Regions from separate parts of the Paenibacillus sp. 2TAB19 genome, predicted to be linked through region 2. Evidence: riboswitches for the same ligand, from Rfam matches in the RefSeq annotation. Region 2 holds a riboswitch; the other holds the start of a gene.
The links. Region 2 has a riboswitch for thiamine pyrophosphate ahead of AB4Z33_RS17300 (acetylornithine deacetylase). Riboswitches for the same ligand answer to the same signal wherever they lie in the genome.

Region 1 (3,333 bases), on a different contig from region 2:
CTGACGAATATGGCACTCTTGACCGTGACGCCCAAATGGATGATTATGCTGCTCATTCTGTTTGTCGCTGCGTACACGGTCAGCAAGGGGCTTGAGGTGTTCGTGCGTGTTACACAGCTGCTGTTCCCGATTGCGGGGATCAGCTATTTGTTTATTATTTTGCTGTTGTTTATCGCGAAGCTGCCTGATATTCACCAGTTGCTACCGCTGATGGAGAACGGGATAGGCCCGATTGCGAAGGCGGCGTTTCCGGATCTGGTTTCGTTTCCTTTTGGGCAAATGGTCATTTTTCTTGTCTATTGGAAATATTTGAAGGAGAAGCAAGTGCTGCGGAAGGTCACCTTCTGGGCGCAAGTGGGCGTATCTGCCTTTTTGATTTTTATGAATATGCTCGTGATGAGCGTACTGGGCCTCTCCTTGTCTGAGGTTACGGCGCTGCCGCTGCTGCAGGCGGTTCAATTGATTCGGTTGGCGAATTTCCTCGAGCGGCTGGACGTTATCGTTACGCTGCTGCTATACATCGGACTCTATGTAAAAATGACGGCACTGTACTTGGCGGCGGTCCTTACGCTTAAGGAAGTGACGGGGGCGGCTTACCGTCATTTGGTCTGGCCAGTCGGGATGGTCATCTACGCTGCATCGTTTCTGGAACCGAATAATACGTATCATATATGGCTAGGGTTCGATGTGACGCTGAAAATCGTTCCGTTATTCCAAATCGTGCTGCCGCTGCTTCTGCTGATCGTCGGTGTGCGCAAACGGTACAAGAAGGCGGCGCAGCAGCATTCCGACGCAGGGCAAACGGGTTAATGCCGACCTTCTAGCTTCAAAAAAAGATAGCTATTTAGTCGGGATTTGCTATAATAGGCATATTGACGAAACCGAATATGTTCCGGGGAGCTGGTTAGGCCGGCTGAGAGGGGATTTATGTATATGCAATCCCGACCCTATAAACCTGATCTGGATAATGCCAGCGTAGGGAAGATAAGCTTTGCGCGTTTCATGCAAGGGACGACCGTTAGATCGTGCTTCTAACGTCATGCCGAAGCAGCGTGCATAGGCGCAGCCGAATTTCAGGCGTCCTTCCATACGGGAGGACGCTTTTTTGCATGCGGCAGCGGCCGATCGCACGGGGGCAACCAACCGGACACAGACAAGATATCCTTTCGATTCGTTTCGTTTCGACAAAATAAAGAGATACAGGGAGAGGGAGACAGCAGGATGAAGAAACAAACTGGACGAATGACTTGGAGGCTTACGGCGCTGTTAATGGCGCTCGTTATCGTACTTGCAGGCTGCGGCGCGAACAGCAATAAGCCGGAGAGCGGCAACGCGGGAGAGAATGAAGGGAGCGGCGCGGATAAGCCGCTGACGAAAGTACAGGTCGTGCTCGACTGGACGCCGAACACGAATCATACGGGGCTGTATGTGGCTCGGGATAAAGGGTTCTTCAAGGAGCAGGGGCTTGACGTTGAAATTATTCAGCCGGGCGAGAGCGGCGCTGACCAAATGGTCGCTTCCGGCAACGTACAATTCGGCGTCAGCTATCAGGAGTCGATCACCATGGCTCGTATCGCGGGCGTACCGCTCGTATCGCTCGCGGCAGTCATTCAGCATAACACGTCGGGCTTCGCTTCGCCTGTCGATAAAGGCATCGATTCGCCGAAGAAGTTCGAAGGCAAAACATACGGCGGCTGGGGCGCTCCGCTTGAGGAAGCGGTCATTGATTCACTCATGCAAGAGGAGCAAGCGGATGTGAAGAAGGTTAATATTATGAGCATCGGCGACGGCGATTTCTTCACGGCTGTTAAGCGTGATATCGACTTCGCTTGGATATATTACGCGTGGACGGGCGTCGAGGCCGAGCTGCGCGGCGAGAAAATCAATATGGTATATTTGACCGATTATAGCGACAAGCTGGACTATTATACACCGGTGCTTGCGACAAGCGAGAAGCTGATCGCTAAAGATCCGGAGCTCGTTAAGGCGTTCGTTGCGGGCGCTGCGGCAGGCTACCAATATGCGATCGACAATCCGGAGGATGCGGCCGAAGTATTGATTCAGGCAGAGCCGGATCTGAATGCCGAGCTCGTTCGCGCGAGCCAAAAGTGGTTGAGTCCGAAATACCAGGACGATGCCGCGCAATGGGGCGAGCAGAAGCTGAGCGTATGGGAAAATTATGCGAACTGGATGTTCGACCACAAGCTGCTGGAGAAGGAGCTTGAGGCGGACAAAGCGTTTACGAACGACTTTTTGCCTAAGAAATAATTCATACTGACGAAAGCAGGGGAAACGAATGGCTAATGCACTGGTAAGCATACAAATATTGCCGACGACGCCGGGCGGAGAAAGCGTCATTCCGTACGTCGATCGGGCGATTGACATCATTAAGGCAGCGGGCGTGCCCTACCGGGTAGCTCCGCTGGAGACGACAATGGAAGGCGAGCTGAGCTCTTTGCTAGGGGTTGTGCAGCAGATGAGCGAAGCGATGGCAGAGATGGGCTGTCCGTCCGTTATTTCGCAAGTGAAAATCTACTATAATCCGGCAAACGGCGCTTCGATGGGCAGATTGCTGGAGAAATATCCAGATGGGCAATAAGTCGGGCGTATGGGCAAAGGTATGGCCGCCGGTAATCGTTATCGCTGTACTGCTGGCTTGCTGGCAGGCGGTGACGATGTGGGGACAGGTCGATCAATGGCTGCTTCCCAGCCCATTATCGATCGTACAGGAGGCGGCCTCGGCGAACGTATGGCCGCGGTTAGCGGAACATACCGGTGCGACGCTGCGGCTTACGCTGCTCGGATTTGCAGGCGGATCGGCGGCGGGCTTCTTGCTCGCCGCTTTGCTGCATCTAATTCCGGGTTTGCGTACCGCAGTCTACCCGCTCCTCGTCGTTTCGCAGAACGTCCCGATCGTCGTGATCGGCCCGCTGCTTACGATGTGGCTCGGCTACACGCTGCTGCCGAAGGTGCTGCTCGTTATGATGGTATGCTTCTTCCCAATCTCGGTAGCCATGCTTAGCGGCCTCACGAATACAGATCCGCAGTTGCGCAATTATTTGCAAATGATCGGCACGGGCAAGTGGCAGCTGTTCTGGAAGCTGGAGCTGCCCCATGCCGTCATTCATCTGTTCTCGGGGCTTAAGCTTGCGGCATCCTATAGCGTACTTAGCGCGATTGTCGCGGAGTGGCTCGGCACGAATAAGGGACTGGGCTACTTCATGCAGCTGTCGGCCAAAGGGTTCATGCCGGAGCGGGTATTCGCGTCGGTATTCATCATCGTGGCGCTTAGCCTGTCGCTGTTCGGCTTGATGACGCTGGCCGAGAAGCTGC
Region 2 (9,818 bases):
CCGATTGAAGGAAGCAGCGCAGACACGGGGTACGGCCCGGGACTAGAATGGCGCTCATTCCCCGAGAGCTGACGGCGCCGCCGTACGTGAAAGGAATGCCCATACGGAAGCATGCATCGTTTAATAGAAATCTCGTTTGGAAATTATCCGTTCCGTCCAGCACTAGATCCATGCCCATAAGCAAAGAATCGATATTATGGGCGGTGACATCGGCCACAATCGCCTCGAGACGGACATCCGAATTGATCTTGCGGAGTTTCTTCTCCGCCGCAACGGCCTTCGGATAACCATTCAACACGTCATCTTCATCGTATAACATTTGCCGCTGCAAATTACTTCGTTCCACGTAATCCCGATCCACAAAACGTACCAAGCCTACACCGGCTCTGACCATATGATTGGCGAGCACCGTGCCTAATGCGCCCATTCCCACAATACATACCGCGCTGCTCGCCAGCTTCCGCTGCCCGGCTTCGCCGATTGGCGCAAACAGCATTTGTCTTGAATATCGTTCATCCACCTGCCTTAACTCCTTCGTTTTATAGATGACGGAATGCCTGCTCGGCATCAACGTCCTGCTTGATTTGCCCTTGCTCCTTCAGCCAATCGATGATGGAGCTCCATGATTCTTCAGACTGGCTGCCGAAAGGCTCAGTCCCCGCATCCATCAGAGGAAGCAAGATATCCAAGCTTTTTCTCTCGATTTCAGCATCCAGCGGAAACTCTTCGCTTTGCTGATCGAGCAAAATTTGCAGCGCTTCATCCGGATGGCTCACCGTGTATGCTTGCCCTTTGGCGGCTGCCTCCATAAATTTTTTGATCGCATCGCTATTGCTCTTCAGTCCGTCCTCGCTCGCTGTCAGAACCAACTCATAATAATCCGGCACTCCGTACTCGGAAGGATCGAAAGCAATTAGCTTCTCGCCTTCCTTCTCCAATAACAGCTTCTCATGGTTCACGTAGCCCCCGATAATTGCGTCCACCTTATTCGTGGTCATTGCCGGAATCAGATCCCAGCCGACGTCCACGTAATCGAGCTTCGCCGGATCCCCGCCGTCCGATTTCACCATCGTATTCACGATCGCTTCGTCGAGAGGGATGGACGGATAACCGATTTTTTTGCCGACGAGATCCTTCGGACTATGAATCTCTCCCGAATCGATCGCCATGAGCTGATTAAGCGGATGGCGAACGATCGCACCGACGGATACGATCGGAATATCCTCGGCGCGAGATATCGCTACCTGCATTTGGTAGCTGAGAGCTAAGTCGGCTTTACCCGTCGCGACCAGCTTAAGCGCATCATTCGTGTCCGCAGGCGTTTGGAGCTTGACCTTCAATCCGGCTTCTTCAAAATAGCCCTGCTCCTCGGCCGCATACAGGAATGTATGCACGGCATTCGGATACCAATCCAGCAGTACTGTAAGCTCTGTCTCCCCAGAACCGGCTTGTGTATTGGTGGAGCCGCAACCGGTCGACCCTATTAACACCAATGCTAGAGCGATAGATAATGATGCACCTTTTTTCCATGAACGAAACTTAAACATGAATGAACCCCCTTAAATGAACGTTAAATTTATCGTTACGCGCTTCTGCGATGAGCAAGAAACGCCTTTTCCACTGCCAGCACCGCAAGGAATAGCAAAATACCCATGGCCGACAGCAGCAGTACCCCTGAGAAAACCGCATCTCCCCGCAGCATGTTGGAAGCCCGCTTCGTATACATGCCGAGACCGCTCTCCCCGCCAAGCCATTCTCCCAGCGTAGCTCCTCCGACGCTAATAGCGGCAGCCATCTTCAGTCCGGTAAAAAATCCCGGCAGCGCGGATGGAATTTTCCACTTCAGAAAGCGATCCCGCTTGCCAGCCCCCATCGTCTGCATCAGCTCCCCGATATCGGGATCCGCGGAACGGAACCCGTCCGCCGTATTCACGGCAATGGGAAAGAACGTAAACAAGATCACGACGGCAACCTTGCTCCATATTTCATAACCAAACCACATCACCATAATCGGCGATAAGGCGATAATGGGAATCGTTTGGGACATGACAAGGAGCGGATAGATCGTCTTCTTGGCTAAGCCCGAGCTTTCGATCCATACGGCAGCCAGCACGCCGAATACGGCGGAAATTCCGAGCCCTAGCAATGCCTCTCCCAGGGTAACGGCAAAATGTTTGCCCAGCACCCGTCCGTTGTCCCACATGGATACAAATACATCCGACAGTTTAGGAATGATATAATGCGGAATATCGAAAATGGTCGTTCCGGCTTCCCACCCGGCAACCAGCAGCAATCCGAAAACAAGCACAGGCCCATAAGCCGAAAGGCTGCGTTTCATGTCCTTCCTCCTTCAGAAGCGCGAGCACCGCGTCCAATCATCCCTAGCAGCTGTCGCTTCAAGTCTATGAATGCCTCATCCAGCGCAATATCATAGTTGCGAGGGCGGGGCAGACTTACGGCAAGCTCGCTAAGCGTTGCAATCGGTGATTGCGCAGCCACAAGCACCCGATCGGATAACAGCAGCGCTTCGTCTACGTCATGGGTGATGAACAGAATCGTTTTGCGGTGCTGCTCCCATACCTGCAGCAGCCATTCTTGCATGCCGACCCTAGTCAGCGCATCCAAAGCGCTGAAGGGCTCGTCTAGCAGAAACAGCTCCCCTCCCCCTAACAGGGAACGCAAGAACGATACTCTTTGGCGCATGCCGCCGGACAGCTCATGCGGATATTTGTGCTCCGTCCCTTCCAGCCCTAAGCCCGGAAGCAGCTCCATGACTTGACGACGAGCTTCACGCTTCGTTGTCCCTCCTAGTTCCAGCCCTAATGCAGCATTATCCAGCACGGTCCTCCAAGGCATGAGGCAATCCTTTTGGGGCATATAACCGATGTTCCCACCTTTCGACGCAACTGCAGCGGAGTAACCCGCCGCTCCTATAGCAATCGTTCCAGCCTGTGGGGTCAGTAATCCGCTCAATAATCGGAACAGGGTAGTCTTGCCTTTGCCGCTTGCCGCTAGAATACTGACGAACTCGCCTGGCCTAATATCGAAATCCAGCGCGTCGAACAAGGGAGGCTCTCCGGGAAAGGAGAATCGAAGGCCGCGAACCGACAGAGCGGGCGGGCGTTCTTCTATGTTACGTATGCTCAAACCGGCCACTCCTCTTGCCGGTAGGCCATATCCCAGAACATATACTCAAGCTTGGACGCGACGACGAAGCGTTCCTCCAGCGTAGCAAGTTCCTGCTCGGGAAGCCCCTCCGCGAGCCGATCCATCAGACCGATACACCAATCGGTAAGCGCCCCGAATTCCTCGGAGCTGTACATTAAGATCCATTCCCGATACAGCGGGTGGTCCAAAGCGCCGGGAACCTTCGAGTAAGCGACACCGATCTCCCGGTAGCTCCACATGCATGGGAGCAGAGCTGCCACTACTTCTGAAAGCGGCCCTTGCGAAGCGGTGTCCAGCAAATACTTCGTATACGCAACCGTGGTCGGAGAAGGACGCGTCTGCGCAAGCGCCTCGCGCGTTACGCCGAAGCGCTCCGCGTATTGCCGATGAAGCTCCATCTCCACGTTCAGCGTAGAATGAAGCAGCTCCGCGAACTTCACCATCGTGTCGAGATCCCGTGCTTTCATGCTGCCTATCGCGAACATCTTGGCATAATCGATCAGGTACACATAATCCTGTTTGAGATAATAGATAAAGCGCTCGGGATCTAGTGTTCCGTCTCGTAGTTCCGTCAGGAACGGATGAGCGTGACTCTTACTCCATATCTCTTCGGCCGAACGGTACAGCCTATCGCTGAATCGGTTCATTCGTATCCACGCCCCTTTCATCATGATTCAAGGCTGATCGCCCGCTCTCCGTCATTTCCGGCTTTATCCGATTGCACCAGTCCGCAATAAAAGCAATCATTACTTTCACGTAATCGATCAGCTCTTGCCAGTCTGTACTCTCGTCTACGGAATGAGCCTTTGCAAGCTCACCCGGACCGTAGATAAGCGCCTCGATTCCTGCCCGTCCCAGCCAGCCTGCATCCGTCACAGACGGGCTCATACCGACGGCAGGCGCAACGCCGAGCACTTCTTGATGGATGGCGGACAATGCTTTCAGCCCTTCGCCTTCCGTATCCAGCACTAATGACGGGAATATCTCTCCCCGTTCCTCGATCATCGAACGGCCTCCCCAGCGGAAGGTAGGAGGATGATTCCTCAACCATGGATCCCCCTCTGCGACTCTTAGCAGATGCTCCTCGATTTCGGCGGCTACCGTTTCATAGTCCTCGTTCGGATAAAAGTGTACCGTAATCCATAGAGAGCATCGGTCTGCTACGAATGCCGCATGACGGCCTCCCTCGATAACCGCCGGATTGATCGTATTCGAGCCAGCCGGGAAACCCGGATAAGATTTGGTCACCGCGAAGTGTCGCTCCAGCTCTTGAAGTCCGGCGATTAGCTTGACCATCTTCTCGATCGCGCTGGCGCCTTGAACGCCGCCGCCCGCGTGAATCATTCGCGATCTCATCCCGTCATGGTAGGTGACCGGACTTTGTACCGTAACCCAGCCGGTAATGACTCCGCCTTGTCCTTGGATGGCCAGCCCGCTCGTATCCGCGACTACGGCTAGATCCGCCTTATATCCTCGCTCCATGCAAGCCCGAGTTCCTGCCTCGCCTGCCTCTTCTCCAATGACCGAATGAAACAGCAAATCTCCTTTAAGCTCTACTCCCGCTTCCTCAAGCAGCTTCACGGCGAACAGAAGGGCAGCGAGCCCCCCTTTCATATCCGCCGTTCCTCTGCCGTAAGCTCTGCCATCCTTCATCGTTAGTTTGAATGGATCACCTTGCCACTCCCGCGTATCCCCTACTTCGGCTACGTCCATGTGGCCATTGAGCAGCAAGCTTTGATAGTGATCCCGCTGAGTGCCCGGTTTAACCGCGGTAACATTCGGATCGCCGGGGTACACCTCCCACAATTCCGTTTCGAAGCCGCTTTTCTGAAGCTGTTCCTCTAGATACCGCTGTGCCTCTAACGTATTTCGCGCGGGGGGGCTAACGGTAGGAAAAGCAATCAAATCAGCCAATAGAGCAAACAGTTCATCCTGTCTCTCCTCCGCTTGCTGCTGTACCTTGGTAATGATAGAATCAATCATTTTTAGTCTCCTTCGCTTGGCAGAAGGCGCGAACAACAGAAAAAAACCATTCGAGAATAAACGAATGGTTACGATTCGATAAGTTCTCTACGCCAGCATTACCTGGATCAGATTAACGGTCAGGGAAATACGTTCCCTATCTCAGCCGGACTTCATCCAGCACCCATACTCTATTAAATTAACACTACTATAGCTCACAAGTAAGTTTTTGGCAACAACAGTTAATTCATCCCCCCCTTGCTGGCAGCTCTGTAGGGTAACGGACAAAATAGCCCCTTAAACGAACAATCGACTGTTTTCGGAGGGCTAATGGACAGAAGCGACGCTAAGATGGCATATGAATGCTGTTTTGATTCATTACGTGCGTGTAACGTACCTTAATGTCCATTAGAAACGGTACCTAGCATAAAATGATCGCTGAGCGTTCGTAGTGTCCATTAGAAGAAACGAAGCCAAAACCATACTAATTATAGGTCATCCATGCCGTACTTCCCAGAACCTCGAAGCCCATCTTAAACCAAAAGTTACGCGATTTATCTAAGGTGTACACGTACATTGTTTTATTAGGATATTTCGCTTTAAGCCAGTTCATAAAGAAAGCCGCATATCCACTACCCTCATATTCCTTCAGAACATCCAGCGCTTCAATGAATATAAAATCAGATTTGTTTTTAATATCAATATAGAAATCCTTCTCCAGATACTTCTCGTCATCGCTAAAATAATCTTTTTCCGCCTTGTGGATTAACTGTTTCCCATTAGCGTATTCCCAAATCACGCCGTAGCCGACCATATTAGAGCCAGCTTCAATCAAATGTATTTCTTTCGGAATTTCCGAGCTATCCTTCTTGCTGAGTTCCCCAGCATGATAACCGGATTTCAATTCGCCTAATAAGGTCTGCATGTCTTGGTCAAATGGTTTCGAAATAATGGCAGGCATTTTGTTTTATCTCCCTTTGCTCTCTCTTCTCTCYACACTATTGTATCAAATCATGCTGTCTTAACAAAATAAACAGGAAGCGGATCGAGGGATCGTTCCGTTTCCTGTTTGATATTTGTGTCGATTCTTATTATTTACGCCTACGAAGCTTGCGCTTGCTCTTGCCACTCTTTTTAGTCAGTTTGATCGCGCCTTGACCGCCTTGATTCGAGTTTGCCCGTATGTGAAGAGAATGCATTTGCTTGTTTATAATTCCGATCAAAAATTAACGAGCAGCTACCATATTTAATGCTAGCCTCACTTTTCTAGCAAATATAAGCGGCTTCACTACTGTTTCAATATTGATATAAATCAAATTATGCCTGTCTAATAACCATTCGTTATGGACGGACGACACCTTTACACCTTGACTACGAATAGCCAGCAGGAAAGTATTTACCTCTTCTCTTGAAATGCCGCTCTTCCTAAACATAGAGCCTTTCCTGTCTTCGCATTTAAGGATTCGAACGAAAACGAGGACGTTACCTGAAATCTTTTTCCCTAAATAGTGGCTCTTATCCCATTTCGGTTGATAGTCGAGACGCATTTGCCGCCTGCAAAGCCGGATTGCCCCCCGATAATGGTAGAAAAACGCTCACAAAGCGTAACGCTATTAGGCATCCTACATTCCTCCCTTGTTTTCATATATGGCATGAATACAGGAAGAGGATTGAATCGGAGAATCGCCTCGATTATCAAAAGATATACGGTTTATTTGGCTACTAAATCAAATATTCTCATAATCAAGAGTCCGCATATCACTCCCGTTAGAGCGCTTATAAGCGTACCCAGCAAAAATTTCTCCGCGTAACCTTTGTCGTCGAATTGTTTATAACGCGTCATCGCCTTTAAAGCCCCTAGGAAAGCAATTCCGGTATAGGCCCCTTTTACAACTAAAACGGCTATCAAAAACCTTTCTATGATTCCGATATAGCTGGCTACTCGTGGCGAGGAATCGTTAAACCGGCTGATATTGTACGATATTTTATTTTTGACCTCTGTTTTTCCATCTTCTTTTTCTGTAATCTCTAACGTTCTTTCCATATGAAAATCTCTATACTCTTTTTGCGTGAGCTTATGCAATGCATCAACTTCGCTTTTAATATAGGACTCCGTTCCTTTCTTCTCGCTGTCCGTTATTGAACCTGATGGAAACGCCTGAAAGGGCGGAAATAGCAACTCTCTCGTATATTCGGTTACAGTCCCTTCCTCAGCCCCAGCGGCAGCTTGCTGTTGCACGGTTTCGGCTTCTGCAAGAGCTTGTCCCTTTTCAATATCTGCAGATTCCATACTTGGCTGAATCACATCTTTAGTAATAAGAGCAATCAGCACAGAAGTAACCGCTGTTGAGAATACAACGACGATGAGGAAACAATATACTTTAGTCTCGCTCGATAGGATATCGCCCGTTCCCGATAAAAAATGATAAAGCTTCAGAACACTATCTTTATGAGTACCGCTGAATCCGTTTACAACATAGTACAGAGTTGCATATATAACGCCAACATGAAGCAATAATTCGCTCACGAACAGGATTGTTTTTTTATTAGCGAAAAATGATTCATTTGTATTTAAAAAACGAAATGCCAGCTTGAATATGTAATGAGCAACTGCGATGATTGCGATCGCTAGTCCCATTTGCTTAAAACTAGAATATAGAATCAAAACGGCTATCAAGACAATCGGATAAATAAAGCTTTGAACGTATACAATCGTCTTTTTGTATTTTTCCTTTATCACGTATTCCGGCCTTAAGCAGAACTCAGCCAATAAATAAGCAAATACGAAAATAACAAAATAATTAAGCATGATGCTCTCCTTCTCTATAGTTTTGTTGGATAAAATCGAGCAGCTTCTTAAGGCTGAACTGTGCATCCTTAACTAACTGGTAGTTGGATCTCTGGACGATTTTATAGACGCCGTTTTCCGTAATACCGATATGATCGGCAATTTCAACATTTGTAATTTCAGGATTGTTCTCAATAAGCGCCACGACTTCCTTCTGTTTGTCGGTCCTCTTTTCACCATTTTCGTTGATATAGCTTAACAGATGATTGATGACTTCATAAGGGGTCCCATCCTCTAACGAATATACGAATGTGCTAATATATTTATTGTATTGATTGTATTGCTTTGAATACGATTTGCTTTTTTTTAAATAATAGTCTCTTGCGCGAAATGCGCTGTTTATTGAAGATCCATTAATGAAATCGAGATTGGTTTCATCGGTTTCATCTATAAAGCCGAGTCCAATTCCAATATAGGCAGAAAATCTAAGATCGTTTTCCGAGACAGCATTCATAAGACTATATAATTCGAAATAAGCATCGTAACCTCTCGAGAAAGATGAAAAGATCGCAATCAGTTCATCTCCTCTTCGAATGGTAAATGGAATTAAGCACTCTTTATTGATTAGCTCGTTTTTTAATCTCGAATTAAGTTTCTTGGCTATTTCTTTAAGCTCTTTCGTAACTAATTCACGCTTCGTGGAGTTTTTGACATCAAGTGCAATCGTCATATAAGATTGTCTACCCATTTGAAACCTCCCCTGCATTTTTTAGGTAGAATGATCTCTATGAGTATATCATAAAAACATTAGCCTGAGGATGCAACAACTTAAATATTGGACATATTTGTGTCCAAATATTTTTCTGGACGTTTTTATGTACAATAGTTTTTTTGGACGTTTTTAGTGCAATAAAGCGACGACCCACACTGAGGCACAGTTCCGTCCAAAAAAGAGCCTCTGCAGAAGAAAACACCAAATTCCGACACCAAATTCCGACTGACACAAAATACTTTCTGAGTTCATAAAAAAAGCGGAACGCTCGGCTTTGGCAGCCTCCGTTCCGCTTATCTCATTGTCCTAGTGACTTTAACTGCTTATATCAGACCCGATTTTTGCAATAACCGCTGTATCGTCGTTGCAACCTCGGCTCTGGTCATGTAAGCCTTCGGAGCTAGCAAAGCCCCGTTTCTTCCCATTACAATGCCGGCCTGCACATTGTCCGCAACGCTGCTTTGCGCCCATGGGGACACTCTGGCTGCATCTCCGAACGGAAGAAGCGCAGCTTCAGACGATTGTTCAAGCAACTGGTCTTTCAGACCGGTTATCGCCATCGCCTTGGACAGAATCACCATGGCCTGTTCTCTCGTAATCTTGTCGTTCGGCCGGAAATTGCCGTCTTCCATGCCCTTGACAATCCCATAGGAATAAGCCGTATTGACCGCGCTGCCGTACCAATCTTCCGGCAACACATCCGAGAATGGCGTTGCTCCATTCTCCAGCTTGAGGCCTAATCCGCGGACGATGATGGCTGTAAATTCGGCGCGGGTGATGTCCCGGCTAGGACTGAACATGCCGTTGCCCGTTCCGTCGACGACCATTCGGGAGCCCATGTCGTTTACGGCGTTTTTCGCCCAATGCTTCGCTACGTCGCTAAATTCGATCGGATGCCAGACGACCGCATACGTGCTGTTCGTCAAGCTGTTGATTTGGGCCTCGTACTTCCCATTGTTCATTCGAACCTTAGTCGGTACATGGCGTACCGATCCATCCTGCTCGACGACAACGCCCGTCGTAATCTTGTTCGGATCAATGCCGTCCGGAATCGCGATCGTTCTTTCCACGTAGGCATCGAACTTCGTTACTTCGACGATCCGGTCTCCGTACACGGCTGTTACCGTA

Region 1: it holds a riboswitch for thiamine pyrophosphate, as region 2 does, so the genes downstream of both, AB4Z33_RS20170 (ABC transporter substrate-binding protein) here and AB4Z33_RS17300 (acetylornithine deacetylase) in region 2, are expected to answer to the same signal.

The regions. Positions count from the first base shown of each region.
Region 1 covers NZ_JBFRGE010000047.1:43,052-46,384, forward strand. The annotation lists gene AB4Z33_RS20165 (GerAB/ArcD/ProY family transporter) at 1-810, shown strand, start outside; TPP riboswitch at 884-999, shown strand; gene AB4Z33_RS20170 (ABC transporter substrate-binding protein) at 1,222-2,268, shown strand; gene AB4Z33_RS20175 (thiamine-binding protein) at 2,297-2,599, shown strand; gene AB4Z33_RS20180 (ABC transporter permease) at 2,589-3,333, shown strand, end outside.
Region 2 covers NZ_JBFRGE010000036.1:26,026-35,843, reverse strand. The annotation lists gene AB4Z33_RS17325 (ThiF family adenylyltransferase) at 1-520, opposite strand, end outside; gene AB4Z33_RS17320 (ABC transporter substrate-binding protein) at 540-1,547, opposite strand; gene AB4Z33_RS17315 (ABC transporter permease) at 1,583-2,338, opposite strand; gene AB4Z33_RS17310 (ABC transporter ATP-binding protein) at 2,335-3,156, opposite strand; gene tenA (thiaminase II) at 3,144-3,815, opposite strand; gene AB4Z33_RS17300 (acetylornithine deacetylase) at 3,796-5,151, opposite strand; TPP riboswitch at 5,219-5,328, opposite strand; gene AB4Z33_RS17295 (GNAT family N-acetyltransferase) at 5,615-6,091, opposite strand; partial or broken gene AB4Z33_RS17290 (DUF1259 domain-containing protein) at 6,357-6,751, opposite strand; gene AB4Z33_RS17285 (DUF3307 domain-containing protein) at 6,842-7,939, opposite strand; gene AB4Z33_RS17280 (winged helix-turn-helix domain-containing protein) at 7,932-8,666, opposite strand; gene AB4Z33_RS17275 (S-layer homology domain-containing protein) at 9,014-9,818, opposite strand, start outside.